Regions from separate parts of the Streptomyces sp. NPDC127129 genome, predicted to be linked through region 1. Evidence: predicted binding sites of a transcription regulator. Region 1 holds the regulator's gene; the other holds the start of a gene.
The links. The regulator HrcA, encoded in region 1, represses chaperone genes, less so after heat shock. The targets are predictions, from matches to a motif close to TTNGCACTCNGNNNNNCNGAGTGCNAA.
Positions count from the first base shown of each region.

Region 2: groES (co-chaperone GroES) is a predicted target of HrcA. The motif match lies at 9,835-9,861, and genes of this name have one in related genera.

Region 1 covers NZ_JBHXTV010000005.1:463,594-478,158, forward strand. The annotation lists gene ACFVGW_RS12900 (winged helix-turn-helix domain-containing protein) at 1-106, shown strand, start outside; gene ACFVGW_RS12905 (MFS transporter) at 110-1,372, shown strand; gene ACFVGW_RS12910 (pyridoxamine 5'-phosphate oxidase) at 1,397-1,885, opposite strand; gene ACFVGW_RS12915 (arylamine N-acetyltransferase) at 2,000-2,962, shown strand; gene ACFVGW_RS12920 (hypothetical protein) at 2,978-3,238, opposite strand; gene holA (DNA polymerase III subunit delta) at 3,277-4,263, shown strand; gene rpsT (30S ribosomal protein S20) at 4,563-4,829, opposite strand; gene lepA (translation elongation factor 4) at 5,015-6,886, shown strand; gene ACFVGW_RS12940 (AMP-dependent synthetase/ligase) at 7,115-8,989, shown strand; gene hemW (radical SAM family heme chaperone HemW) at 9,100-10,302, shown strand; gene ACFVGW_RS12950 (DUF3097 domain-containing protein) at 10,591-11,391, opposite strand; gene ACFVGW_RS12955 (MBL fold metallo-hydrolase) at 11,402-12,130, opposite strand; gene hrcA (heat-inducible transcriptional repressor HrcA) at 12,284-13,303, shown strand; gene dnaJ (molecular chaperone DnaJ) at 13,304-14,443, shown strand.
Region 2 covers NZ_JBHXTV010000014.1:134,532-149,096, forward strand. The annotation lists gene ACFVGW_RS25835 (response regulator transcription factor) at 1-82, opposite strand, end outside; gene ACFVGW_RS25840 (WhiB family transcriptional regulator) at 534-869, shown strand; gene ACFVGW_RS25845 (LysR family transcriptional regulator) at 984-1,874, opposite strand; gene ACFVGW_RS25850 (MOSC domain-containing protein) at 1,956-2,633, shown strand; gene ACFVGW_RS25855 (SDR family oxidoreductase) at 2,672-3,445, shown strand; gene ACFVGW_RS25860 (DUF2264 domain-containing protein) at 3,485-5,332, opposite strand; gene ACFVGW_RS25865 (substrate-binding domain-containing protein) at 5,531-6,652, shown strand; gene ACFVGW_RS25870 (ester cyclase) at 6,757-7,470, shown strand; gene groL (chaperonin GroEL) at 7,634-9,262, opposite strand; gene groES (co-chaperone GroES) at 9,380-9,688, opposite strand; gene ACFVGW_RS25885 (hypothetical protein) at 9,989-10,228, opposite strand; gene ACFVGW_RS25890 (polysaccharide deacetylase family protein) at 10,225-11,154, opposite strand; gene ACFVGW_RS25895 (SAM-dependent methyltransferase) at 11,271-12,452, shown strand; gene ACFVGW_RS25900 (hypothetical protein) at 12,457-13,074, opposite strand; gene ACFVGW_RS25905 (RNA polymerase sigma factor) at 13,084-14,403, opposite strand; gene ACFVGW_RS25910 (YciI family protein) at 14,437-14,565, opposite strand, start outside.

The DNA of each region.
Region 1 (14,565 bases):
GCGGCCCGAAGGGGCCAGGCCGGTCAGCGTGCTGCGGATCGCGTATCTGGACCGAGAGATTCCCGAGGAGATCCCCGAACTCCTCCACGACGACGATGAGGAGTGAGGAATGAGAGTGGCGCAACGCATACCCGCGCTGCTGCGGGAGCGGACCTTCCGGCGGTACTGGACCGGCCAGACCGTCTCGCTCGTCGGCGACCAGATCTCCCTCATCGCGATTCCGCTCGCGGCCGTGCTCGTCCTCGGTGCCGACGCCGCGGAGATGAGCTGGCTCAAGACCGCGGAGCTGCTGCCCGCGCTGCTGCTCAACCTGCCCTTCGGGGCCTGGGCCGACCGGCAGGCGAAACGGCGGCGCGCCATGATCGCGACCGACCTCGCGCGGGCCGCGCTGCTGCTGACCCTCCCCGTCGCCTATCTGCTGGACGCCCTCACCCTCGGGCAGCTCTACTTCGTGGCCTTCGGGGTCGGTGCGCTGGCCGTGCTCTTCGAGGCGTGCAACGCCTCGCTGTTCGTGGCGCTGGTCCCGACCGAGAGCTATGTCCAGGCCAACTCACTGGTCAACGGCAGCCGTTCGATGGCCTGGCTGGCGGGTCCCAGCGCGGGCGGCGTACTCGTGCAGATGCTGACGGCGCCCATCGCCCTGGTCGCCGACGCCCTCACCTACCTCGTCTCGGCGGGCCACCTGGCCCGGATCAGACCCGTGGAGCCCCCGCCGGCACCGGGCGGCAAGGGCCACTTCACCGAAGGCCTGCGCTGGCTCCTCCGGGAGCGGTCCATGCGGGCGCTGTTCGCGGCCTCGGGAACGATCCAGTTCTTCAACTACATGTTCCACACGCTCTTCGTGCTCTACGCCACCGTCGAACTGGGCCTCAGCGCCGGTGTTCTCGGAGCCGTGCTCGGCGCGGGAGCGGTAGGAGGGCTGATCGGCGCCGCGTGCAGCGGGGCGGTCGTGCGCCGGATCGGGATCGGCCCCTCGATCGTGTGCGGCTTCGTCGGCTTCACCGCGCCACTGCTGCTCATACCGCTCGCCCAGGGCCCCACCGTCCTCGTCGTCGCGCTGCTGTTCACGGCGGAGTTCCTCTCCTGCGTCGCCGTCATGATCGTCGACATCGCCGCGGCGTCGTGGCAGATGGCGCTGATACCCGAGAACATCCGGGCCCGGGTGATGGGCGCGTTCCGCACCCTCAACCACGGCTTCCGCCCGATCGGAGCGCTCGCCGCCGGTGTGCTCGGCACGGCCGTCGGGCTGCGCCCGACGCTGTGGATCGCCACCGTCGGAGGCTTGTTCGCCGTGCTGTGGCTGCTGCCCTCGCCGCTCGCCCGTACCCGCGAACTGCCCACGCCCGCCCAGGATCCCGTACCCACGGCCTGAGCCCGGCCCAGCGCCGGGCGGCTGTCAGACCAGCCACTCCCCGGCGCGCATCAGCTCCCGGTCCGCCAGTTCGTCGACCTCGCGCCACGCCTTCACCGACCTGGGGGTGACCCGGAGGTAGACCCAGGCGGGCCGGCCGCGCGGATCCCAGGCCAACTTGGCCGCGAAGGCGTCGGCCGAGGCAGCCGGCAGGTCGGCGCCCTCCACCGCCTCCGCCGTGCCGTCGATCAGCACCACGTCCCGGGTGTGGCCGAGGCTGAGCCGGACCTCGCCCTTCGGGGTGAGATTGCGGGCCGTGGGGTTGGTCCGCTTCGTGCAGAGCAGAAGGGTCCCGCGGCCGGGCAGTCCGTCCTGGACGTCCCAGACGAAGGAGAGCGGCACCAGGCACGGTTCGTCGGGGCCGGAAGCGGTCGCGACCCAGAGGTCCTCGTCCTGCGCGAGACGGGTGAGGACGTCCTCCTTGCGCTGCGAGCGGGGACGCGGAAGGGGCAAGGGCGGTTCATGATCGGGCATGACCCGGACGGTACGGGAGGCGGTGCGGGGGCGCCTCGGGCCACCGGCCTCGGGCATCCGACCTAGGACCAGCGCCTCATGGCCGCGCCGGGGGCGTGACGGCAGACTCGGAGCATGACCACTCATACCCAGCGGGCTTCGGACAGCGCGGACAGGGCGGACACGGGGGAGACGGCGGAGGCGGTGGGCACGGTGGACGTGCCGGTCGAGGCCTATCTCCGGCGCATCGGAGCGGCCCGACCGGAACGCCCGGACCTGGTCGCTCTGCGCGACCTTCATCTGCGGCATCTGAGGGCCGTCCCCTTCGAGAACCTGTCGATCCATCTCGGCGAGGACATCGTCCTGGAGGAGAAGGCGCTGCTCGACAAGATCGTCGGCGCGGGCAGGGGCGGGTTCTGCTACGAACTCAACTCCACCTTCGCCGTCCTGCTGCGCGAACTGGGCTTCACCACCACGCTCCTTCAGGCGCGTGTCGTCGGCAAGGACGGCCGGCTGGGCATCCCGTACGACCACATGGCGGTGCTGGTGGAGACGGCGGAGCAGGGCAGGTGGCTCGTGGACGTCGGGTTCGGCGACCACAGCCATCTCCCGCTGGCGCTGGACGAGCGGGGCGACCAGCCCGATCCCGCGGGCACGTTCCGCCTCGTGGAGACCGAGGACGGCGACCTGGACGTGCTGCAGGACGGCGAGCCGCGCTACCGGCTGGAGCTGCGGCCGCGTGTGCTCGCGGACTTCACGGCCGGGGCCTGGTACCACCGCACGTCCCCGGACTCGCACTTCACGCGCTCGCTCATCTGCTCCCGGCTCACCGAGGAGGGCCGGATCACTCTCAGCGGCCACAAGCTCGTGACGACCGTGCACGGCGGGGAGCGGACGGAGCGGCTGATCGACGGGGAGGAGGAGGTACGGGCGGCGTACCGGGACCTGTTCGGCATCGAGCTCGCCGAGCTGCCGGCCGTACCGCCTTCGCGGGAGCGTGGGGCCGCGGGCGCCGGCTCCGACGTGGGCCCCGGCCCCGGCTCCGGCTCGGGCTCCGGCTCGGCGTCGGCCGCGGACGGTTCGGACCCGTCCGCGTAGGGGCCGCGCGGCTCCCTACGGTGCCTCCAGCCAGCCTTCGTACTCCGCGGCGAGTCCGTCCAGCGCCGCGGAGTCCAGCCGGCCTTCCGGGTCCTCCACCACCACCAGCCACTGCGCGTCCTCGGCGTCGTCCTCGCCGGCCAGGGCGTCCCGTACGAGCTGAGGCTCCTGGGCGACCGCGAAGCGGGCGGGAAGCTCTTCGGCGACCTCCTCGGCGGCGTCGCGGTCGGGCAGTACCAGTACGTGTCGTTCACTCACCTCGCCATTCTCGGGCATGGGGAACGGTGTCAGTGGCCCGTGGGATGCTGGACGCGATGGCCACCAGGAAGAATTCGAACGACGACCTTCTCGCCCCCGTCACGCTCGCCGTGGGGCAGGAGGACCTGCTCCTCGACCGCGCCGTCCAGGAGGTGGTGGCGGCCGCGCGGGCCGCCGACGCCGACACGGACGTACGGGACCTCGCCCCCGAGCAGCTCCAGCCCGGGACACTCGCGGAGCTGACGAGCCCGTCGCTCTTCGCCGAGCGCAAGGTGCTGGTCGTGCGGAACGCGCAGGACCTCTCCGCGGACACGATCAAGGACATCAAGGGGTACCTCGGCGCGCCCGTCGAGGAGATCACCCTGGTGCTGCTCCACGCGGGCGGCGTGAAGGGCAAGGGCCTGCTCGACGCGGCACGCAAGGCGGGCGCGCGGGAGGTGGCCTGTCCGAAGACGACGAAGCCGGCGGAGCGGCTGACGTTCGTACGGCAGGAGTTCCGGGCGCTGGGGCGGTCGGCCACGCCCGAGGCGTGCCAGGCGCTGGTCGACTCGATCGGCAGCGACCTGCGGGAGCTGGCGTCCGCGGTCGCGCAGCTGACGGCGGACGTCGAGGGGACGATCGACGAGGCGGTCGTCGGGCGGTACTACACGGGGCGGGCCGAGGCGTCGTCGTTCAACGTGGCGGACCGTGCGGTGGAGGGGCGGGCGGCGGAGGCGCTGGAGGCGCTGCGCTGGTCGCTCTCGACCGGCGTCCCGCCGGTCCTGATCACCAGCGCGCTGGCGCAGGGCGTCCGGGCGATCGGCAAGCTGTCCTCGGCGCGGGGCGGGCGGCCGGCGGACCTTGCACGGGAGCTGGGGATGCCGCCGTGGAAGATCGACCGCGTGCGGCAGCAGATGCGCGGCTGGACGCCGGACGGGGTGTCGCTGGCGCTGCGCGCGGTGGCGGAGGCGGACGCGGGCGTGAAGGGCGGCGGGGACGACCCGGAGTACGCGCTGGAGAAGGCGGTGGTCGCGGTGGCTCGGGCGGCGAGGTTGCGCCGGTAGGGACCGTGGCAGGTTGCTTGCCCCACTCCACCTCACCCCACTCCACCTCACCCTCCCCGGAGCCCTGCCGGGATCGGGTTCCCAGGAACCCTCCCGGGGCCCGGTGGGCGCCGATGCAGCCGGCCCCGGGTGCGGCGAAGGCCCCGTGGGCTTCTGGGGAAGAAGCGCGCGGGGCCTTCGGCGTGGTGCTTTGGTGGGCTCGTACACGCGTGGCGAACGCGTGTCGCGTACGAGTCCGGGGTACCGGTTGGGAGCGGGAGAGAGGGCCCGCTGGGTCCCGTCCGGCGTTACATCAGAGCTCAGCCCTGCAGAGCGGCAACCTTGGTGGCCAGCGCCGACTTCTTGTTGGCGGCGGCGTTCTTGTGGATGACGCCCTTCGAGACAGCCTTGTCGAGCGCGCGGGAGGCGGCGCGAGAAGCCACGACGGCCTTCTCGACGTCACCCGCGGCGACGGCCTCGCGGGCCTTGCGGATCGCGGTCTTGAGCGAGGACTTGACGGCCTTGTTGCGCAGGCGCGCCTTCTCGTTCGTCTTGTTCCGCTTGATCTGGGACTTGATGTTCGCCACGAAAAGAGCCTTTTCAGGTTCGGTGTTGTTTCTGAGGTGTGCCTCTGCGCTGAGAGCGCGTACGAGACACAGCTGTCCACGGTATCAGGGCCCGTAACCTCTGCCCAAACCGAGCGGAGCCGCTCACTCGTGGGACCATGGAGCCTACGTATCCAACCGACCATCGCCCCGAGACGAGACCTTGCGTGCCCGCGACTCCTACCCACGTGCCTGAGCCGAGCCGTACCGACCCGGCGTTGATCCGCAATTTCTGCATCATCGCGCACATCGACCATGGCAAGTCCACGCTTGCCGACCGGATGCTCCAGCTGACCGGTGTGGTCGACCAGCGGCAGATGCGTGCCCAGTACCTCGACCGGATGGACATCGAGCGCGAGCGCGGCATCACGATCAAGTCCCAGGCCGTACGTCTCCCCTGGGCGCCCACCGAGGGCGAGGGTCAGGGGAAGACCCACATCCTCAACATGATCGACACCCCCGGGCACGTCGACTTCACCTACGAGGTCTCGCGGTCCCTGGCGGCCTGTGAGGGCACGATCCTGCTGGTCGACGCGGCCCAGGGCATCGAGGCGCAGACCCTCGCGAACCTGTACCTCGCGATGGAGAACGACCTCACGATCGTTCCCGTGCTGAACAAGATCGACCTGCCGGCCGCCCAGCCGGAGAAGTTCTCCGAGGAGCTCGCCAACCTCATCGGCTGCCAGCCCGAGGACGTGCTCAAGGTCTCCGCGAAGACCGGTGTCGGTGTCGACGCGCTGCTCGACCGGGTCGTCCGGGACGTCCCCGCCCCGGTCGGCGTCGCCGACGCGCCCGCCCGCGCGATGATCTTCGACTCCGTGTACGACTCGTACCGCGGTGTCGTGACCTATGTGCGAGTGGTCGACGGGCAGCTCAACAAGCGCGAGCGCATCAAGATGATGTCGACCGGCGCCACCCACGAGCTGCTCGAGATCGGTGTCTCCTCGCCGGAGATGACGCCGTCCGACGGTCTCGGCGTCGGCGAGGTGGGCTACCTCATCACCGGTGTGAAGGACGTCCGCCAGTCCAAGGTCGGTGACACGATCACCTCCCTGAACAAGGGCGCCACCGAGGCCCTCGGCGGTTACAAGGACCCGAAGCCGATGGTCTTCTCGGGCCTCTACCCGCTGGACGGCTCGGAGTACCCGGACCTCCGCGAGGCCCTCGACAAGCTGCAGCTCAACGACGCCGCGCTGGTCTACGAGCCGGAGACCTCCGCCGCGCTCGGCTTCGGCTTCCGCGTCGGCTTCCTGGGTCTGCTCCACCTCGACGTGATCCGTGAGCGGCTCGAGCGCGAGTTCGGGCTCGACCTGATCGCCACCGCCCCCAACGTGGTCTACCGCGTGGTCATGGAGGACGGCAGCGAGCACACGGTCACCAACCCGAGCGAGTTCCCCGAGGGCAAGATCAACGACGTGTACGAGCCCGTCGTACGCGCCACGATCCTCGCCCCCAGCGAGTTCATCGGCGCGATCATGGAGCTGTGCCAGACGCGTCGCGGCACCCTGATCGGCATGGACTACCTCTCCGAGGACCGGGTCGAGATCCGCTACACCCTGCCCCTCGCCGAGATCGTCTTCGACTTCTTCGACCAGCTGAAGTCCAAGACGCGCGGTTACGCCTCCCTCGACTACGAGCCCACCGGCGAGCAGGCGTCCAGCCTGGTCAAGGTCGACATCCTGCTGCACGGCGACAAGGTCGACGCCTTCTCCGCCGTCACCCACAAGGACGCCGCGTACGCGTACGGTGTGCGGCTCGTCGCCAAGCTGCGCGAGCTCATCCCGCGGCAGGCCTTCGAGGTGCCCATCCAGGCCGCGATCGGCTCCCGGGTGATCGCCCGCGAGACCATCCGCGCCATCCGCAAGGACGTCCTCGCCAAGTGCTACGGCGGTGACATCTCCCGTAAGCGGAAGCTGCTGGAGAAGCAGAAGGAAGGCAAGAAGCGGATGAAGATGGTCGGCTCCGTGGAGGTCCCGCAGGAGGCCTTCATCGCCGTCCTGTCGAGCGACGACTCCGCCGGCGGCAAGAGCAAGAAGTGATCAGCTGTTTAGCTGACTGATACATCGAACGGGTCTCCGCGCGGACAGTGCGGGGGCCCGTTCGGCGTTCGTTCTGTTATCAACCGGGTATGAAGAGTCGGCCGCCAGGCTCTTACGCGTCGGACTTCGGCCATCTACTCTGATCCCCGAATCGAAGGTTACTCGCCAGTTAGATACGCACCGCCAGATCGCACCACCCGCAGGCACCGCCGCCGCCCGGAGGACGTCGTGAGCGACACACAGACCTTGATCGAGAACCGGCCGCCCTCCGTGGCGACCCTCTTCCTTGAGCGCGTCGAGCGGACTCCTGATGCGGAGGCCTATCGCTATCCGGTTCCGGCGGTTTCCGGCCAGGGTCCGGACGAGTGGAAGTCGCTCAGCTGGGGGCAGGCCGCCGAGCGGGTCTACGCCATCGCGGCAGGTCTGATCGACCTGGGGGTGCAGGCGGAGGAGCGCGTCGCCCTGGCCTCCTCCACCCGGGTGGAGTGGATCCTCTCCGACCTCGGCGTGATGTGCGCGGGAGCCGCCGTCACCACGATCTACCCCCAGACCAACGCCGAGGAGTCGGCGTTCATCCTCTCCGACTCCGAGTCCAAGGTGCTGATCGCGGAGGACGCGGCGCAGGTCGCCAAGGCCCGCGAGACCCGCGCCGACCTGCCCGGTCTCCACCACGTCGTCGTCATCGACCCGACGGGCGTCGAGAGCGACGACTGGGTCCTCTCCCTCGCCGAACTGGAGAAGCGCGGCCAGGCGTACCTGGAGCGGCACGCCGACGCCGTCAAGGAGCGCGTCTCGGCGATCACCGCGGACCAGCTCGCCACCCTCATCTACACCTCGGGCACCACCGGCCGCCCCAAGGGCGTCCGCCTCCCGCACGACAACTGGTCGTACATGGCCAAGGCGATCGCCGCGACCGGTCTCGTCACCGGCGACGACGTCCAGTACCTCTGGCTGCCGCTCGCGCACGTCTTCGGCAAGGTGCTCACCTCCGGCCAGATCGAGGTCGGCCACGTCACCGCCGTCGACGGCCGCATCGACAAGATCATCGTGAACCTTCCGGTGGTCCAGCCGACCTACATGGCCGCCGTGCCCCGCATCTTCGAGAAGGTCTACAACGGCGTCGCCGCCAAGGCCCGCGAGGGCGGCGCGGCCAAGTACAAGATCTTCCAGTGGGCGGCCGGAGTGGCCCGCGAGTACGCCAAGGTCACCCAGGACAACTTCCGCCGCACCGGCACCGCCTCCGCGCCCTTCGGCCTCACCGCGAAGCACAAGGTCGCCGACGCGCTGGTCTACAAGAAGCTCCGCGAGGCCTTCGGCGGCCGGCTGCGTGCCGCCGTCTCCGGCTCCGTCGCCCTGGCGCCCGAGATCGGCTTCTTCTTCTCCGGCGCGGGCATCCACATCCTGGAGGGCTACGGCCTCACGGAGTCCAGCGCCGCCTCCTTCGTCAACCCGGGCGAGGCCTACCGCACCGGCACGGTCGGCAAGCCGCTGCCCGGCTGCGAGGTCCGGATCGCCGACGACGGCGAGATCCTGCTGCGCGGCCCCGGCATCATGCAGGGCTACCACGGCCTGCCCGAGAAGACGGCCGAGGTCCTGGAGGCGGACGGCTGGTTCCACACCGGGGACATCGGCGAACTGTCCGCCGACGGCTACCTGCGGATCACGGACCGCAAGAAGGACCTGTTCAAGACCTCCGGCGGCAAGTACATCGCGCCGACCGAGATCGAGGGCCAGTTCAAGGCCGTCTGCCCCTTCGTCTCCAACATCGTCGTCCTCGGCGCCGACCGGAACTACTGCTCCTCCCTCATCGCGCTCGACGAGCCCGCCATCCTCGGCTGGGCCGCGGAGAACGGCCTCGCGGGCAAGGCGTACGCGGAGGTCGTGGCCGCCCCGCAGACGCTGGAGATGGTCCAGGGGTACGTGGACCGGCTCAACGAGGGCCTGCAGCGCTGGCAGACGATCAAGAAGTTCCGGCTGCTCCCGCGGGACCTGGACGTGGAGCACGGCGAGCTCACCCCGTCGCTGAAGATGAAGCGGCCGGTGGTGGAGCGGACGTACAAGGACCTGATCGAGGACATGTACACGGGGGCGCGGGAGGCCTGACCGGACCGGTCCGGCCGTAGCCGGCCGACGGTTGTCCACAGGCCGGCGGTCCACGTCGGGCAGTACGGGACAATGGGCTCATGCCTTCCGTACTGCCCGATGGTGAGCCCATGCCCGACGACGGGGCGCTGCCCTCGCACGCCCTGGAAGGGGCCGGGGAGCGGCCGCTCGGGTTCTATCTGCACGTGCCGTACTGCGCGACCCGCTGCGGCTACTGCGACTTCAACACGTACACCGCGAGCGAGCTGCGCGGTGCCGGAGGCGTGCTCGCCTCCCGGGACAACTACGCGGGGCAGGTCGTCGAGGAGATACGCCTCGCCCGGAAGGTGCTCGGCGACGACCCGCGGCCGGTGCGGACCGTCTTCGTCGGCGGCGGTACGCCGACGCTGCTCGCGGCCGGTGATCTCGTACGGATGCTGGGGGCGATCCGGGACGAGTTCGGGCTCGCGGACGACGCCGAGGTGACGACGGAGGCGAACCCGGAGTCGGTGGATCCGGCGTATCTGTCGGAGCTGAGGGCCGGCGGCTTCAACCGGGTGTCGTTCGGGATGCAGAGCGCCCGGCAGCACGTCCTGAAGGTCCTCGACCGCACGCACACCCCGGGGCGGCCCGAGGCGTGCGTCGCGGAGGCGCGGGCTGCGGGCTTCGAGCACGTGAACCTGGACCTGATCTACGGGACGCCGGGGGAGTCCGACGACGACTGGCGCGCGTCGCTGGAGGCGGCGATCGGAGCGGGCCCCGACCATGTCAGCGCGTACGCCCTGATCGTCGAGGAGGGGACGCAGCTGGCGCGCCGGATCCGCCGCGGCGAGGTGCCGATGACGGACGACGACGTGCACGCGGACCGGTATCTGATCGCCGACTCCGTCTTCGCCGAGGCCGGCTTCGACTGGTACGAGGTCTCGAACTGGGCCACGTCGGAGGCCGGGCGGTGCCTGCACAACGAGCTGTACTGGCGCGGCGCCGACTGGTGGGGCGCGGGCCCGGGGGCGCACTCGCACGTGGGCGGTGTGCGCTGGTGGAACGTGAAGCATCCGGGGGCGTACGCGGCGGCCCTCTCCGCCGGGCGGTCGCCGGGCGCGGGGCGGGAGCTCCTCTCGGCGGAGGACCGGCGCGTGGAGCGTGTGCTTCTGGAGCTGCGGCTCCGGGAGGGCTGCCCGCTGGACCTCCTGAAGCCCGACGGCCTCGCGGCCTCCCGCAAGGCCCTCGCGGACGGGCTCCTCGCGCCCGAGCCGTACGAGGCGGGGCGCGCGGTCCTGACCCTGCGGGGCCGGCTCCTCGCCGACGCGGTCGTCCGCGACCTGGTGGACTAGGGCCCCTACCCCTAGGGCCCCTACCCCTAGGGCCCCTACCCCTAGGGCGCCGAGCCCCCGGGGGCGTACCCCCTGCGCCGTGGCCCGGTGCCGAGCCCCGGTGTCCTACCCCGGCGCCGTACTCCCGGTGCCGAGCCCCGGCGCCGTACTCCCGGTGCCGAGCCCCCCGGTGTCCTACCCCGGCGCCGTACCCCCGGTGCCGAGCCCCGGTGTCCTACCCCTGGCGCCGAGCCCCGGTGTCGTACCTGCGGCGCCGGGGCCCGGGCGGGTCGACCGGGCGGGACGGGCCTACGGCGCCGTCACGAAGTCGATCAGCTCCTCCACCCTGCCCAGGAGCGACGGTTCCAGGTCCTTGTAGGAGTGGACCTTCGACAGGATGTGCTGCCAGGCGGCCCCCGTGTTCTGCGGCCAGCCCAGCGCCTGGCAGACGCCCGTCTTCCAGTCCTGGCCCCGGGGGACCGCCGGCCACGCCGGGATGCCCACGGAGGACGGCTTCACGGCCTCCCACACGTCGATGTACGGATGACCCACGATCAGGACGTCCGGGGACGTGACCTGCGCCGCGATGCGGGACTCCTTCGAGCCCGGCACCAGGTGGTCGACGAGGATGCCGAGCCGTGCGTCCGCCGCCGGGCCGAACTCCGCGACGATCGACGGAAGGTCGTCGATGCCCTCCAGGTACTCCACCACCACGCCCTCGATGCGCAGGTCGTCGCCCCAGACCCGCTCCACCAGCTCCGCGTCGTGCCGGCCCTCCACGTAGATCCGCCCCGCCCGGGCCACCCGCGCCCGCGCGCCCGGGACCGCGACGGAGCCCGAGGCCGTGCGGCTGGGGCGCGCCGGTCCGGCGGCGGGGCGGACCAGGGTCACCACCTTGCCCTCCAGCAGGAAGCCCCGCGGATCCATCGGGAACACGCGGTGCTTGCCGAAGCGGTCCTCCAGCGTGACCGTGCCCGCCTCGCAGCGGATCACCGCCCCGCAGAAGCCTGTCGAGACCTCCTCCACCACGAGGTCCGCCTCCGCCGGCACCTCCGGCACCGGGGCGGATCGCTTCCAAGGGGGCGTCAGGTCCGGGTTGTAGCTGCGCATTCGGGCGACGTTATGCGACGGAGAAGCGCCGTGCCAGCTCATCCCGCTGGCGCCGCACGAACGCCGCGTCCACCGCCGCCCCGTGCCCCGGCACGTACAGCGCGTCCTCCCCGCCGAGCGCCAGCAGCCGGTCCAGGGCCGCCGGCCATTGCGAGCCGACGGCGTCGCTGCCGGCCTGCGGCTCGCCCGACTCCTCGACCAGGTCACCGCAGAAGACGACCTCCACCCCGTCGGCGTCCGGGACCAGGAGCACCAGGTCGTGGCCCGAGTGCCCCGGCCCGACGTTGGCCAGCAGCACCTGGCGGCCGCCCAGGTCCAGCGTCCACTCGCCCGACACCATGTGCCCCGGGAGGACGAGGGTGTCCACGGCCTCCGTCGCCGCCGACTCCGCCACCCCCTGACGTACCGCGTCCTCTCGCAGCGCGTGCCGCTCCCGGCGCAGCAGCTCGTCCAGGCCCACCGCCCCGAACACCTCCGCCCCCGCGAAGGCCGCCGTGCCGAGGACATGATCGAAGTGCGGGTGACTCAGTGCGATGTGCGTCACTCTCCGGCCGCCCGTGAGCGCCTCCGCCTGTGCCCGCAGCTCGGCGCCCTCGGCGAGCGTCGAGCCCGTGTCGTACAGCAGCACGGCGCGCTCGCCCAGTACCAGCCCCACCGTGGCGTCCCAGCCGGGCAGTCGGCGCCTGCCCACCCCGTTACCGAGCCGCTCCCAGCCGTACTCTTCCCAATCGACATCCATACCGCGACGCTATCCGCAACGACGTGGCCTCCGACACAGCCTCCTTGCCAGGAGCGATGCCCGCCGCCGTACACTGGCCGGGGGATTCCTGGCACTCGAACAGGGCGAGTGCCAAATGCGGAGCAACCGATACGACAGCTGGAGGTGTGCGCGATGCTCAGCGAACGCAGACTCGAGGTGCTGCGCGCCATCGTCCAGGACTATGTCGGGACGGAGGAGCCGGTCGGCTCCAAGGCGCTCACGGAGCGCCACAAGCTCGGCGTCTCGCCCGCCACCGTGCGCAACGACATGGCCGTGCTGGAGGACGAGGGCTACATCGCCCAGCCGCACACCAGCGCCGGACGCATCCCGACCGACAAGGGCTACCGCCTCTTCGTCGACCGGCTCGCCGGCGTCAAGCCGCTGTCGACGCCCGAGCGGCGCGCGATCCACAACTTCCTCGACGGAGCCGTCGACCTCGACGACGTCGTCGGGCGCACGGTCCGGCTGCTCGCGCAGCTGACCCGGCAGGTCGCCGTCGTGCAGTACCCGTCGCTGACCCGCTCGACGGTCCGGCACGTGGAGCTGCTCTCGCTGGCCCCCGCCCGGCTGATGCTGGTGCTGATCACGGACACCGGCCGCGTCGAGCAGCGCGTCATCGACTGTCCGGCGCCGTTCGGCGAGGCCTCGCTCGCGGACCTGCGCGCCCGGCTCAACAGCCGGGTCGTCGGCCGCCGTTTCGCGGACGTGCCGCAGCTGGTGCAGGATCTTCCGGAGTCCTTCGAGGAGACGGAGGACCGGGGCACGGTCTCGACGGTGCTCGCGACCCTGCTCGAAACCCTGGTGGAGGAGCACGAGGAGCGGTTGATGATCGGCGGTACCGCCAATCTCACCCGTTTCGGCCATGACTTCCCCCTCACGATCAGGCCCGTTCTCGAAGCCCTCGAGGAGCAGGTCGTGCTCCTCAAGCTGCTGGGCGAGGCCAAGGACTCGGGCATGACCGTACGGATCGGGCACGAGAACGCCCACGAGGGCCTCACGTCCACGTCCGTCGTCGCGGTCGGCTACGGTTCGGGCGACGAGGCAGTCGCCAAACTCGGCGTGGTCGGACCGACCCGCATGGACTACCCCGGAACGATGGGAGCGGTACGCGCAGTGGCACGTTACGTCGGACAGATCCTGGCGGAGTCGTAAGTGGCCACGGACTACTACGCCGTACTCGGCGTGCGCCGCGACGCGTCCCAGGACGAGATCAAGAAGGCATTCCGGCGGCTCGCCCGCGAGCTGCACCCGGATGTCAATCCCGATCCGAAGACGCAGGAGCGGTTCAAGGAGATCAACGCCGCCTACGAGGTGTTGTCGGACCCGCAGAAGAAGCAGGTCTACGACCTCGGTGGCGACCCGCTGTCCGCGTCCGGCGGCGGTGGTGGAGCCGGTGGCTTCGGCCAGGGCGGCTTCGGGAACTTCTCGGACATCATGGACGCCTTCTTCGGTACGGCGTCGCAGCGCGGGCCGCGCTCGCGCACGCGCCGCGGCCAGGACGCCATGATCCGGCTGGAGATCGACCTCAACGAGGCCGCCTTCGGCACGACGAAGGACATCCAGGTCGACACGGCGGTCGTCTGTACGACCTGTTCCGGTGAGGGCGCAGCGCCCGGCACGTCCGCCCAGACCTGTGACATGTGCCGCGGCCGCGGTGAGGTCTCGCAGGTCACGCGGTCCTTCCTGGGCCAGGTCATGACCTCCCGCCCCTGCCCCCAGTGCCAGGGCTTCGGCACGGTCGTCCCGACCCCGTGCCCCGAGTGCGCGGGCGACGGGCGGGTCCGCTCGCGGCGCACGCTCACCGTGAAGATCCCGGCCGGTGTCGACAACGGCACGCGCATCCAGCTCGCGGGCGAGGGCGAGGTCGGCCCCGGCGGCGGCCCCGCCGGTGACCTGTACGTCGAGATCCACGAGGTCCCGCACGAGACCTTCCAGCGGCGCGGCGACGACCTGCACTGCACGGTCACCATCCCGATGACGGCGGGAGCGCTCGGTACGAAGGTGCCGTTGCAGACGCTCGACGGGATGGAGGAGGTCGACATCCGCCCGGGCACCCAGTCCGGCCAGTCGATCCCGCTGCACGGGCGCGGCATCACGCACCTGCGCGGTGGCGGCCGCGGCGACCTGATCGTGCACGTCGAGGTGACGACGCCGTCGAAGCTCGACGCCGAGCAGGAGCGGCTGCTGCGCGAACTGGCGAAGCTGCGTGGCGAGGAGCGGCCGACGGGCCAGTTCCAGCCTGGGCAGCAGGGGCTGTTCTCGCGGTTGAAGGATGCGTTCAACGGGCGGTAGGCGTGAGGGCCGGGGGTCCGGGGGTCGCCCCCCGGGTCAGCACGGTCAGCCGGGGCAGCAGGGGCTGTTCTCGCGGTTGAAGGACGCCTTCAACGGGCGGTAGGACCGGCCCCCCACCGCCC
Region 2 (14,565 bases), on a different contig from region 1:
CCACGCCGGGCACGGTCGCGACCGCACGGCGAAGAGCCTCTCGGGCAAGCGGGGAGTCGTCGCAGACGAGGACGGATGTCATGGCCGCCCTCCGCAGCTGATGCGCGTCACCTAGAGCCTCCAGGGCTGGTACGTATCGTCACCTGTGCGGTTGACGCTTCGGACACCTGCCCGAGCGCTTGTTCCTTCAACCGCCTCCGCACTCTCAACGATGGTCACTCGAAAGAGTTACGGGTCGGACGGCCGCCTTCGGCACTCTACGTGAGGGAGCGTGCGCGGAGGAGAGCGCCGCAGGTCATCCGTCCTTCACTGGAAGCTATGCCCCATTTAGCGGGTTTTCTTCCCTTTTTGTGGTGTCTGTGGCTAGATTCGCAATGAGTCATATTTACATCTACTTAGACAGTAGTTGTACTGTCGGGCTCGAACCCGCAGGAGCGGGTACGCGAGAAGCACGGGGGGCGAAGGGCCCCCGGCACATCAGCCATCCACCCGCCCACCAATCCGTTCGACACGGTTTCAAGGGGACAAGCGCAATGGCAGATTTCTCCCGCCTTCCGGGACCCAACGCCGATCTTTGGGACTGGCAGCTGCTCGCGGCCTGCCGCGGAGTCGACAGTTCCCTGTTCTTCCACCCCGAGGGAGAGCGTGGCGCGGCACGGAGTGCGCGCGAGAACTCGGCGAAAGAGGTCTGCATGCGGTGCCCGGTACGCGCGGAGTGCGCGGCACACGCACTCGCCGTACGCGAGCCCTACGGCGTATGGGGCGGCCTCACCGAGGACGAACGCGAAGAGCTCATGGGACGCGCCCGCAACCGCCTGATCACGGCTTCGGCCACGGCGTCGGGTTCGGCAGGCGTGGGGCGCGCCTGAACTTCTGATCACCCGAAGGCATGAAGGAACGTTTCTGCTGATCCTGAAGGGCCGCGCCCGTCCCGGCCCCACGGGGCCGCGCCGCGTGCCCCGGGGGCACAGGCGTGCGAGCCGTCAGCGTCCGGCCGCCCGGGTCAGTTCGTCGAGGGTCGCCGCGACCGCCGGGACCTTGGCGAGGTCGGGCAGCGTGAGGGCGACGATCTCGCGCTCCACGGCCGGCTCCACGGCCACGGTCCGCGCACCCTTGGGACGTACGGACTCGATGGCGAGCTGGGGCAGGACCGCGACGCCCAGGCCGGCGCCGACGAGCCCGACCACGGCCGGGTAGTCGTCGGTCGCGAAGTCGATGCGCGGGGTGAACCCGGCCTCCTCGCAGACCTCCACGAGCTGGCGCCGGCAGCGCGGGCAGCCCGCGATCCAGGACTCCTCGGCCAGCTCGGCGATGCCGACCGCGTCGGCGTCGGCGAGGCGGTGCCCCTCGGGCACGAGGCCCACCAGGCGGTCCGCGAGCAGCGGCCGGACGATCAGGTCGTCCCACTCGGCCGGACCCGCTCCGTAACGGAAGGCCAGGGCCACGTCGCAGTCGCCCTCGCGCAGCATCTCCACCGAGCGCGGCGGCTCGGCCTCCACGAGCGAGACCCGCGTGCCGGGGTGCGCCGCGCGCAGGGCGGCGAGGGCGGTCGGGACCAGCGTCGAGCTGCCGCTGGGGAAGGAGACCAGCCGGACGCGGCCGGCGCGCAGCCCGGCGATCGCGGCCACCTCCTCCTCGGCGGCGGTGAGCCCCGCGAGGATGCCCGAGGCGTGCCGGACCAGGGCCTCGCCCGCCTGCGTGAGCCGCATCTCGCGACCGGTCCTGATGAGCAGGGTCGTACCGGCGGAGCCCTCCAGCGCCTTCATCTGCTGGCTCACCGCGGGCTGGGTGCAGCCGAGTTCGCGCGCGGCGGCGGAGAAGGAACCGGTCGCGGCGACGGCGCGCAGGACGCGGAGATGACGGGCCTCGATCATGGTTCGATCATAAGCGATGCTTGGGCTTGGAGGCGAATACCTCTCGGCGACTTTGGGTTTGAAAGGACTTATGGTGCCGTTATGAAGGTTCTGAGCGTGAATGTCGGGCGGGCGATGGCCGTGGGGTACACGGACGCCCCGTCCGGGACGACCGGCATCGACAAGCGTCCGGTGGAGGGTCCGGTACGGGTCGAGGCGCCGGGCCCGCGCGGTGTCGGGGCGAGCGGGCTCGCCGGGGACAGCGTGTGCGACCTCCGCTTCCACGGCGGGAACGACCGCGCCGTGTCCGCCTTCGCCCGCGAGGACATGGACGCCTGGGAGCGCGAGTTGGGCCGGCCGCTGGCCAACGGCTCCTTCGGGGAGAACCTCACCACGCTCGGGCTCGACGTGAACGGGGCCCTGATCGGCGAGCGCTGGCGGGTCGGCCCCGAGGTGGTCCTCGAGGTGACGGGTGGCCGCATCCCCTGCCGTACCTTCGCGGGCTTCGTCGGGGAGAAGGGGTGGGTGCGGCGCTTCATGGGGTCGACGGCGGGCCCCGGCGCCCTGCTGCGCGTGATCGAGCCGGGCGCGTTCACGGTCGGCGACCCGGTCGAGGTCGTCCGCCGGCCCGGCCACGACATCACGGTCTCGCTGCTGCACCGGGCCGTGACGACCGAGCGCTCGCTGCTGCCGCGCACCCTGGCCGCCGCCGCGTGGATGGACGGCGAACTGCTCGAACTGGCCCGTACCCACACGGAGAAGTACGGCACCGGCTCCTGATCGCGGGGGTTCCGGCGCGGGGCACTAACGTGCCGCCCATGACGACTGCACTGATTACAGGCGCGACGGCGGGTATCGGGGCCGCCTTCGCGCGGAGGCTGGCGGCGGACGGACACGACGTCGTGCTGGTGGCCCGCGATGTGAAGCGGCTGCGGGAGCAGGCGACCGAACTGCACGACCGGCACGGCATCGAGGCCGAGGTCCTGGCGGCGGACCTGGCCGAGGAGAAGGGGATCGCGGCCGTGGAGGCCCGGCTCTCCGATCCGAAGCAGCCGGTGGACCTGCTGGTGAACAACGCGGGCTTCGGCAACAAGGGCCGGTTCCTGGAAGTCTCCATGGCCGACGAGTTGAAGATGCTGACCGTCCACTGCGAGGCGGTGCTCCGGCTGACGTCGGCGGCGGCGGAGTCCATGCGCGCCCGCGGCCGGGGCGGGGTCGTCAACGTGGCCTCGGTGGCGGCCTTCGTCCCGCGGGGGACGTACGGGGCGTCGAAGGCGTGGGTCGTCCAGTTCACGCAGGGCGCGGCACGCGACCTGGCGGACAGCGGCGTACGGCTCATGGCGCTCTGCCCGGGCTTCGTACGGACGGAGTTCCACGAGCGGGCCGGGATGGGGACGGAGAACATCCCGGGCTGGATGTGGCTCGACGCGGACAAGCTGGTGGCCACGGCGCTGCACGATCTGTCGCGCGGGAAGACGCTCTCCATCCCCGATCCCCGCTACAAGGCGCTGATGGGCGTGGTGAAGCTGACGCCGCGTGGTCTGCTCGGCGGGGTCTCCTCCAGGGCCGGACGCAGCTACGGCCCCAAGTAGCGGGCCGGGCACCCACATGGTCCCGCCCGCCTCCGGCCCTCAGGCTCCGCGCACCTCGCTCGCGTCCAGTTCGATCGCCGTCACGGTGCCGTCCCGCCAGGTCACCTGGATCGTGCGGCCGGTGACCCGGACGGCGGCGAGGGTCGTGACGGGGTCCGGGTCCGGTTCGGCGGTGAGGGAGGCGAGCGCGACGAAGAGGGATCCGGCTCCGCCCGTGGTGCCGTGCAGGGCGGCGGTGCGGGTGTGCGGGCCGCCCTGGAGCGTGGCGCCGGTGGCGAGTTCGACGGTCCCGGCGACGCCCGGGTAGCCGTGGACGGCGTGCAGTTGGGCCGTGGGTCCGCCGGGGGTGGTGGCCCAGCCGGTCTGGCGGACGGGCGTTCCGTCGGGGGCGCCGAGCACGAGATGGGCGCGGACCTCGGCGCGGCCGTGGGCCAGGGTCGCGGAGGTGACCCGGATCCCGGGGAGCGGGGCGTGGAGCGAGGCTGCCCAGCCGGGGCCGGTGCCGGCCGGGGTCGCCGGGCCGCGCCGGGTGATCCGGCCCTCGACGACCAGGGCGAAGTGGTTGTCGGCGTGGTCGGGCGGAGCGGTCGGGCCGGTACGGGAGGAGTACGCGTAGCGGGCGTAGCCGGAGTCGTCCTCGCCGGCCGGGTCGCTGAGGACGTGGTTGCTGCCGTGGTTGTGGAGGCGTACGACCCCGTCGGCGGCGGTGGTGTGGATGAGCAGCCCGGCCGGAGCGACGGGGCGCACGGTGTCGGCACGCTCGGAGGGCAGGGGTTCTTCCGGGTCGGTCCAGGCCGGGTGGCCGGCGGGCAGCAGGAGACCGAGGAAGCCCTTGGACGCCCAGTAGGGCGAGGCGGGTCCCGAGTAGCTCTGGACGGCCGGCGCGTACGGGCCGTGCCAGCCGAGCGTGAGCAGTCCGCGTTCGTCGCATGCGCCCCGGTCGAGGAAGTACCGCAGCGAGCCGGAGGCGAGGCGTCGGGTGGCGCCCGGGGTGAGCGGTGTGTGCCCGGTGAGGGCGCCGAGCCAGGGAGCCGCGGCCGCGGCGAAGCGGTAGGTCAGGGAGCGTCCGTACGGGACGGGGGCACCGTTCGCGTCGAAGAGGTGGACGTAGTCGTCCAGATGGGCGCGCAGGCGGGGGCCGTAGCGGTCGAGGAGGTCCCGGTCGCCGGAGAGGTGGGCGTGCAGGACGGGGTAGAAGTGCAGGGCCCAGGCGTTGTAGTGGTCGAAGGCGCGATTGTCGCCGTCGCTGTACCAGCCGTCTCCCAGGTACCACCGCTCGATGCGGTCGAGGGAGCGGTGCACGGTGGCGGAGGCGCGGTCGATCGTGGCGGCCGCGCGGTCCGTCTCGATGCCGGCGTCCTGGAGGAAACCGGCGACGGTGAGACCGAAGAGCCACCAGTTGTTGTCGACCGGGGACGGTTCGAGGGCGGGCAGCAGCCAGTCGGCGACCTGCTGCCGGGTGCGGTCGTCGAGGGTGTCCCAGAGCCAGGGGCGGGTCAGCCGCAGGGCAAGGGCGACGGAGGCGGATTCGACGAGAGCCTGGCGCACGTCGGTGAGGAGCGGCCAGGATTCGGGCCCCCAGCCGCCCGGCGCCTCCGTGCCGGCGGCGAGGCCCTCGGCGTAGCGGGCCAGGTGGCCGTGCGGGTCCGCGCCGCGGGCGCCGGCCACGCGGAGGGCGGCGAGCAGGAACGTACGGGCATGGCCTTCGAGGCCGTCGGAGCGGACGCCGGACAGGCTGGGCCGGGGGCCCGGAAGGCCGACGAGGCCGTTGCGGGGCGAGGCGTACGGCCGCAGGGCCAGCAGGAGGCGGTCGGCGACGTCCTCCCAGTGGGCGCGGGTCCAGCCGGTGAACGGACTGAGCTCACGGTTCTCGGGCGGCGTGGGCATGATGCTCCCTGAGGCGGACGTCGTCGTCGGTCGCCGTCGGTCGTCGGTCGTCGTCGCGGGAATCATGAGCCGGGCTCCGATCGAACGTCAATGGGATCAGAGCGAATGATCGAAACTCCCTCTATTCGATCATTCTGGCGTAGGCTCCGACCCGGGACCGACGAGCGGTCGGACCGACCGGACGCGAGGGGATGCACCGTGCGCGAGAGTGCCGCCGAACGACACGACCGACTCCTGGCCCTGGTCCGTGACGGCGGCACGGCCCGTGTCGCCGAACTCGCGGCCCGGCTCGGCGTCTCCCCCGTGACCGCCCGCCGCGACGTCGAGGCCCTGGCCGCCAAGGGACTCCTCGACCGGGCGCACGGACAGGTCTCCTGGCCGGAGCGGCACGCGGCCCCGGGCCCGGCGGGCGGCACCCCCGGTGCCCGGCGCCCGGGCGAGGGCCTGGTCCTGGGGCTGCTCGCGCCCTCGGCCACGTACTACTTCGCGGAGGTCATCCGGGGAGCCCACGAGGCGGCGGCGAACACCGGCGCCCGGCTGATCCTCCGGATCTCGGACTACCGGCCCGAGGAGGACCGGGCGCGCACCGAGGGCCTGCTCGCGGCCGGCGCCCAGGGCGTGCTCGTCGCGCCCGGCTGGCGGGTCCCCGAGGACCGGACGGCGTACGGGGACTGGCTCGCCGAACTCCCCGTACCCGCCGTGCTCCTGGAGCGGCGGGCCGATCCCGGCAGCCCGCTGGACGCCCTGGACCGGGTGGTCTCCGACCACGGCCACGGCGTCCTGCTCGCCCTGCGCCATCTGCTCGGCCTCGGCCGCGGCACCCCGCTGCTGGTCGCCCGGGGCGACAGCCCGACCGCCCTCGCGGTGCGCGCCGGATACGCGGAGGCGCTGGTCGCCCTGGACCTGACGGCGCCCGGACCGGTGATCGACTCCGTACCCGCCGACCAGGATCCCGCGGGGTTCGAGGCCGCGGTGCGGGCGCTGCACGTGGCGGTGACCTCGGGCCGGGCCCGCGCGGCGGTGGTCCACAACGACGTGGACGCGATCGAGATCGTCCGGCGGCTGGCGGAGCTGGGCGTGAAGGTGCCGGAGGACCTGGCCCTCATCGCGTACGACGACGAGGTCGCGGCGCTCGCCGACACCCCGCTCACGGCGGTCGCCCCGCCCAAGCGCCAGGTGGGCAGGCACGCCACGGAACTGCTGGTGGAACGGCTGACGGAGACCGGCGGTCAGGAGTCGGCCCGGAGGCATCTGAGCCTGCTGCCGCGGCTGCGGGTGCGGTCGTCCTGCGGGGCCCCCGGAGGCGTCCACCCCGCATGATCGATTCGAGTGATCGATTCGAACTTTTTTCGATCAATCCGGCGCGGGGGCCCGAACGGCCGCGGACCTAGACTGGAAGGGTCCCACCCGGTCCGGGAGGTGTCATGACTTTCGTACAGATCATCGATTGCAAGACCAGCCGGTTCGAAGATCTGAACCGGCTCATGGACAAGTGGGTCGAGCAGACCCAGGGCAAGCGGACAGCCAGTCACAGCGTCATCGGCAAGGACCGCTCCGATTCGGAGCATCTCGTGGAGATCGTGGAGTTCCCCTCCTACGAGGTGGCGATGACCAACTCCCAACTCCCCGAGACGGACCGCATCTTCCGGGAGATGGTCGCGCTCTGTGACGAGATGCCGACCTTCACCGACCTGGACATCGTGCGGGACATCCAGCTGTACAAGGGCAACGCCCAGCGGTTCTTCGAGCTCCTCGCCGCCGACGGCGAGCTTCCGCCGCTCGACGAGGTCCTCACGGAGGGCTATCACGACCACGATCCGACCAACGAGCAGGACACCATCGGCATGGACGCGATCCGGCGTCAGGTGGAGATGTGGCGGGGCGGGTTCGACTTCGACTTCACCATCAACGACCAGATCGCCGAGGGCGACCGGGTGTGCACGCGGTGGACCTGGGTGGCGACGCACAAGGGCGACTTCATGGGGCTCATGCCCACCACGCCCCGCACGAAGGTCTCGATGACCGGCACGACGATCCACCAGTTCAGGAAGGACGGCAAGATCGCGGAGGGTTGGTGGCAGTACGACCTGCTCGGCCTCATGGAGCAGCTGGGCGCCGTGAACGCCTCGGAGGCGTAGGGCCCCGCGGCAGGATCCCCGGGCGGCCGGGCGCCAGGCCCGGCAAGCACGCCGGCCCCGGAGAGCACGCCAGGCCCGGAGAGCACGCCGGCCCCGGAAAGCACCGAGGCCCGGCGCCCCCGCGAAGGGTGGCACCGGACCTCGGTGACGGGTTGCGCGTGCGTCAGTGCGAGTGGCCGTGACCGTGGCCGTGGCCCGCGTCCGCCGGCTCCTCTTCCTTCTTCTCCACCACGAGGGTCTCGGTGGTGAGGAGGAGGGAGGCGATCGAGGCGGCGTTCTCCAGCGCGGAGCGCGTCACCTTCACCGGGTCGATGACGCCGGCCTTGACCAGGTCGCCGTACTCGCCGGTCGCGGCGTTGAAGCCGTTGCCCTTCTCCAGCTCCGCCACCTTCGAGGTGATGACGTAGCCCTCGAGGCCGGCGTTCTCGGCGATCCAGCGCAGCGGCTCGACGGCGGCGCGGCGGACGACCGCGACACCCGTGGCCTCGTCGCCGGTCTTGTCGAGGTTGCCCTCGAGGACCTTGACGGCGTGGACCAGAGCGGAGCCACCACCGGAGACGATGCCCTCCTCGACCGCGGCGCGGGTCGCGGAGATGGCGTCCTCCAGACGGTGCTTCTTCTCCTTCAGCTCCACCTCGGTGGCGGCGCCGACCTTGATCACGCACACGCCGCCGGCCAGCTTCGCGAGGCGCTCCTGGAGCTTCTCGCGGTCCCAGTCGGAGTCGGTGGACTCGATCTCGGCCTTGATCTGGTTGACGCGGCCCGCGACGTCCTCGGAGTTGCCGCCACCGTCGACGATGGTGGTGTCGTCCTTGGTGATGGTCACGCGGCGGGCGGTGCCCAGCACGTCCAGACCGGCCTGGTCGAGCTTGAGGCCGACCTCCTCGGCGATGACGGTGGCACCGGTGAGGGTGGCCATGTCGCCGAGCATCGCCTTGCGGCGGTCGCCGAAGCCCGGGGCCTTGACGGCCACGGCGTTGAAGGTGCCACGGATCTTGTTGACGACCAGGGTCGACAGGGCCTCGCCCTCGACGTCCTCGGCGATGATCAGCAGCGGCTTGGAGGAGCCGGCCTGGATGACCTTCTCGAGGAGCGGCAGGAGGTCCTGGATCGAGGAGATCTTGCCCTGGTGGATCAGGATGTACGGGTCGTCGAGGACGGCCTCCATACGCTCCTGGTCGGTCACCATGTACGGGGACAGGTAACCCTTGTCGAAGGCCATGCCCTCGGTGAAGTCGAGCTCCAGACCGAAGGTGTTGGACTCCTCGACGGTGATGACACCGTCCTTGCCGACCTTGTCCATCGCCTCGGCGATGAGCTCGCCGACCTGCTGGTCCTGCGCGGAGAGCGCGGCCACGGCGGCGATGTCGGACTTGTCCTCGATCGGACGGGCGGTCGCGAGCAGCTCGTCGGAGACGGCCTTGACCGCGGCGTCGATGCCCTTCTTCAGGGCGGCCGGGGAGGCACCGGCGGCGACGTTCTTCAGGCCCTCGCGGACCAGCGCCTGGGCGAGCACGGTGGCGGTGGTGGTGCCGTCACCCGCGATGTCGTTGGTCTTGGTCGCCACCTCCTTCACGAGCTGGGCGCCGAGGTTCTCGTACGGGTCCTCGATCTCGACCTCGCGGGCGATCGTGACACCGTCGTTGGTGATGGTGGGGGCACCGAACTTCTTGTCGATGACGACGTTGCGACCCTTCGGGCCGATCGTCACCTTCACCGTGTCGGCAAGCTTGTTGACGCCGCGCTCAAGGGCGCGACGGGCGTCCTCGTCGAACTTCAGGATCTTCGCCATGGGAGCGATTCAGCCCTCTCGGATGTCGAAAAACTGGTGAAACCGAACTGCGCCCCGGACGCCCGGTGCGGGGTCAGGGGCGCAGCTCAAAGCATGTGCTTCAGGTACTTCGGTGAATTACTTCTCGATGATCGCGAGCACGTCGCGAGCCGAGAGGACGAGGAACTCCTCGCCGTTGTACTTCACCTCGGTGCCGCCGTACTTGCTGTACAGCACGACATCGCCGACCTTGACGTCGAGCGGCAGGCGCTCGCCGTTCTCGAAGCGGCCCGGACCGACGGCGAGGACAGCACCCTCCTGGGGCTTCTCCTTCGCGGTGTCCGGGATGACCAGGCCAGAGGCGGTGGTCTGCTCGGCGTCGAGCGGCTGGACCACAATGCGGTCCTCGAGCGGCTTGATGGCAACCTTGGAGCTGGTGGTCGTCACGATCCGACCTCCCCCTTCGGAGATCTCACGGGGCTAACTGTCTGGGGTGGCGACCAGGTGGATCCGTCGTCGCGGGTGCCGGACCTGCCCGTCGCTGTGTTGGCACTCTCCAGTGGGGAGTGCCAGAGCCGAGACTATGACCGGGATTAGCACTCGGTCAAGCGGAGTGCCAATTCAGCGTCGCGTGGCGCTTCGGTCCCGGTACGGGAAACGGCGCGACGGCCCGGTTGGTTCCGCACACAGGTGCGACAGGGCGGCGCCGAGCCCCTCAAGGCCGGAGCCCCTCAAGGCCGGAGCCCCTCAAGGCCGGAGCCCTCCTCGGCCGGCCGGACGGCCTCCGTCGTCGAGCCGGGCGAGCCGGTGCAGCACGCGGACCGCCGTCCTCGAGACCGCTCCGTCCCCCGCTCTCGCCTCCCCGACCCGTACGGCCGCCTTCCGGCCCAGGCGCTCGATCGGGTCCACGGACGAGGCGCACCCCGTCATCCCGGTGAGCGCGCCGGCCAGCACCAGACCCGCCGCCAGCCGGCGCGCGCGTCTCACACGTAGTCCTCGAGCTTCGCGACCGCGTACCCCTTGGCCGTGATCGTCTTCATCACACGGCGGACCATGTCGGCCATCGAGCCCTTCCAGTCCTCCTTGCCCCTGAAGTGCGTGAGCACGATGTCACCGGGGTGCAGGTCCCGGTCCCACTCGCGCCACTCCATCCGGTCCGGGAAGGCCTCGGAGGCCCAGAGCGGGACCGCCTTCACCCCGCACGTCTTCGCCGCGCGCAGCGTGTCCTCGTTGTAGTTGCCGTACGGCGGGCGGAAGAGCGGGGGCCGCTTGCCGAACTGCTTCTCGATGACGTCCTGCATCCCGCAGATCTCCCGCTTCTGCGCCGTGTACGAAAGTCCGGGCAGGTAGCGGTGGTTGAGGGTGTGGTTGTGCAGGGAGACACCGGAGTCCCGCATCTTCCGGAAGTACCCGTAGTCGTCCTTGACGACGTAGTCGCTGAGGAAGGCGCTGTAGGGGATCTGCAGCTCGCTCATCATCCGCAGCAGCTCGGGGTCCTTCTCCGCGCCGTCGTCGATCGTCAGGAAGACGACCTTCTGCTTGGTCGGCACGGTGGTGAAGACGGGCGGCAGTCCCTCGCCGTCGGTCTCGAAGCCCTTGCGGGTGGTGATCTTCGGCTTCACCGCGGGCGGGGCCGGGGCCTCCAGGGGCGGGCGTTCGAGGCCCCACTTCTTGGCGGCGAGCACCCGGGCGGCGCGCCGCTCGCGGACCTTCTCGACGTACGAGTCGAGTGCGGCGGCCGCACCCTGGCCCTGCTGCTGGCCGGCGGCGGGAGGCGCGGGCGCCTTGCGTCCGCTCTCGGCGCCCCCTTCCCCTCCCGCTTCCCCTCCCGAGGGGCCCGCACAGGCGGATCCGAGCGCGGCGACGACCAGCGCCGCACCCACCGACCGGCGCAGGCGCAGCGCCCGCTTCATTCGCATCTGTTCTTTTTGTCGTACTAGCTGCATGGCGCCGCATCCTGTCAGCGCCGAGACCCCCGGGGCCGCCGACACCGCCGCCCCGGCGCCCACCGTCCCCCGGCTGGCCCACAATGGGACGGGTGACCGACCTCGCCGCCTTCACCGCCCTGCTCTCCCCCGAGGGCCAGACGCTGCTCACCGCCCTGCGCGACTACGACCCGGCCCGGGAACTGGCCGTCGCCTCCCGGCTGCGCCGTGAGCACCCCGCCGAGCTGGTCTCCGCGGCGCTCGGGCAGGCCCGGCTGCGTCAGCGCGCGGTGGCGAAGTTCGGCGCCGAGGACGCGTACCGGATGTACTTCACCCCCAACGGCGTCGAGCAGTCGACGCGGGCGACGGTCGGGGCGTACCGCGCCGAGCGGCTCCGCGGCCTCGGGGTGCGCGGCGTGGCCGATCTGTGCGGCGGGATCGGCGGGGACGCCCTCGCCTTCGCCCGCGCCGGGATCGCGGTCCTCGCCGTGGACCGCGACCCGCTGACGGCCGAGGTCGCCCGCGCCAACGCCGACGCGCTCGGGCTCGCCGACCTGATCGAGGTGCGGTGCGCGGACGTGACCGAGATCGACACGAGCCCCTACGACGCCGTCTTCGTGGACCCCGCCCGGCGCGGCGGACGGGGCAGGATCTTCGACCCCGAGGCGTACTCGCCGCCGCTCTCCTGGGCCGTCGAGGCCGCCCGTACGGCCCCGCACGCGGCGTTGAAGATCGCCCCCGGCATCCCGCACGAGGCGGTCCCGGAGGAGGCCGAGGCCGAGTGGATCTCGGACGGCGGGGACGTGAAGGAGGCCGTGCTGTGGTTCGGTACCTCCCCGGGCACCCGGCGCGCCACCCTCCTGCCCTCCGGCGCGAGCCTGACCGGCCGCGGCCTGCCCGATCCGGCGGTCCGCCCGGTCGGCCGCTACCTCTACGAGCCGGACGGCGCGGTCATCCGCGCGCACCTGGTCGCCGAGGTGGCCGAGGAGCTGGGCGGGGGCCTGATCGACGAGACGATCGCGTACATCACGGCGGACGCCCTCACCCCCACCCCGTACGCCACGGCGTACGAGATCACCGACGAACTGCCCTTCAACCTCAAGAAGCTCAAGGCGCTGCTGAGGGAGCGGGAGGTCGGCACGCTGACGGTGAAGAAGCGCGGCTCGGCGGTCGAGCCCGAGGAGATCCGCCGCCGGGTCAAGCCGAAGGGCCCGAACGCCGCCACCGTGGTCCTGACCCGGGTCGCGGGAGCCCCGACGATGCTGATCGGCCACCCGGCGGCGTAGCGCGCTACGCCGCGAGCCGGACCGCCAGCCGGTAGTGCCCGACCGCCTTCACGACACCGGTCAGGCCGCTGATCCAGAGGCCGAGCCCCGCACCCACGAAGTACACGAGCGCGCCGTGGCCGCCCCTTCCCGGCCCGGTCGCCTCCGCGGGCACGGCCAGCGAGATCCAGAGGCCGAGGGCGCACAGCGCGACGGAGAGCAGCAGCCAGACCACGCTCAGGACGGGCTCCCGCAGCCGCGCGTCGGCCGCCCGGTCGCCGTCCAGGGCGGCCCACTGGACCAGCCGTTCCCGCGCCCGGCGGTCGCGGCGGACACCCCGGGCGAGGAAGAAGACGGCGGGAACCACGGCGCCGAGCCCGAGGGCCACGAAGAAGCAGGCGAACAGGCCCGAGAACGGGTCGAGGGACTCGTCCAGCATGATGAACCCGGCGCCGCAGATCCCCCAGCCGAGCTGGAGGGCCGCCACCCACAGCAGAAAGACCGACAGCCGTGCCCCGCCCAGCAGTTGGCGGTTGAGCTCGGCCATCGCCCGCGCCCGGTCGGCCAGTCGGGCCGCACGGTCGGGCCAGCTCCGTATCTCGGCGGGCGGCGGAGGCGGAGGCAGGGGTGCGCGTGGGGACATGCGCCGAGACTACCGAGCCTCCGACGCGCCCCGCCCGTCCGCCCGTTCCGCCCGGTCACCGGGCTCCGTCGGTGCCGTCCGCTCCGGCCGCGCCGCCCTCGCCGCCCGTTCCCGCAGCAGCTCCCGCTCCCGTTCGTTACGGGTCAGCGAGGCCGCCCGCTCGAACTCCGCGCGCGCCTCGTCCGGCCGCCCGAGCCGTTCCAGCAGGTCACCGCGGACGCTCGGCAGCAAGTGGTACCCCGCCAGGGCGCGTTCCTCCGCCAGCTCGTCGACGAGGGCGAGACCGGCCTCCGGGCTCTCGGCCATCGAGACGGCGACGGCGCGGTTCAACTCGACGACCGGCGAGGGCGCGACGGCAGCGAGGCGTTCGTACAGCGCGGCGATCGTCCGCCAGTCGGTCTCCTCGTAGGCCGGCGCCTTCGCGTGGCAGGCGGCGATCGTGGCCTGGAGGGCGTACGGACCGTACGCCCCGCACTCGCCCGCCCGCCCGAGCGCCTCGAAGCCGCGCAGGATCAGCCGCCGGTCCCAGCGGCTCCGGTTCTGGTCGGCGAGGAGGACCGGCCGCCCGTCCGGACCGGTCCTGGCCGCGGTCCGCGAGGCCTGGATCTCCAGCAGGGCCGCCAGGCCGTGGACTTCGCCCTCCTTCGGCATCAGCCCCGCGAGCACCCTGGCCAGCCGCAGCGCGTCCTCGCACAGCGCCGGCCGCAGGAGGTCGTCGCCGGCGGTGGCCGCGTACCCCTCGTTGAAGACGAGGTAGATGACGTCCAGGACGGAGCCCAGCCGGGCCGCCCGCTCCTGCCCGTACGGCACTTCGAACTCCACACCCGCCGTCGCCAGCGTCCGCTTCGCCCGGACGATCCGCTGCGCGACCGTCGCCTCCGGTACGAGGAAGGCGCGTGCGATCTCGTCGGTGCGCAGCCCGCCGACCAGCCGCAGGGTCAGCGCGGTCCGCGCCTCGGCGGAGAGCACCGGGTGGCAGGCGGTGAAGATCAGCCGCAGCAGGTCGTCGTCGATGTCGCCGGGCCCGGACGGCTCGGGGTCGTGGGACTCCTCGGTCAGCTCCCGCCCGACCTCGGCCAGCTTGCGCGCGTACGTCTCCCGGCGCCGTACGAGGTCGACGGCGCGGTTCTTGGCCGCGGCCGTCAGCCAGGCCGCGGGCCGGTCGGGGACGCCCGTCCGCGGCCACTGCTCGAGTGCGGCCACGAAGGCGTCCTGGGCGATCTCCTCGGCGATGCCGACGTCACGGACGATCCGCGCGACGGCGGCGATGATCCGCGGCGACTCCATCCGGAAGACGGTCTCGACGGCGCCGGGGGCGGGTGCGGTCATGGGTCAACCATGGCACCACCCGCCCCGGCCGCGTCACATCTCCTCGATCTCGCGCACCTCGCACGTCACCTTCCACTGCGGCGGGTGGACCTCCAGGAAGCGCTTCGACCATTCGACGGCCTCGGCCAGGTCCCGGCACTGGCTGATCGAGTAGCCGCCGAC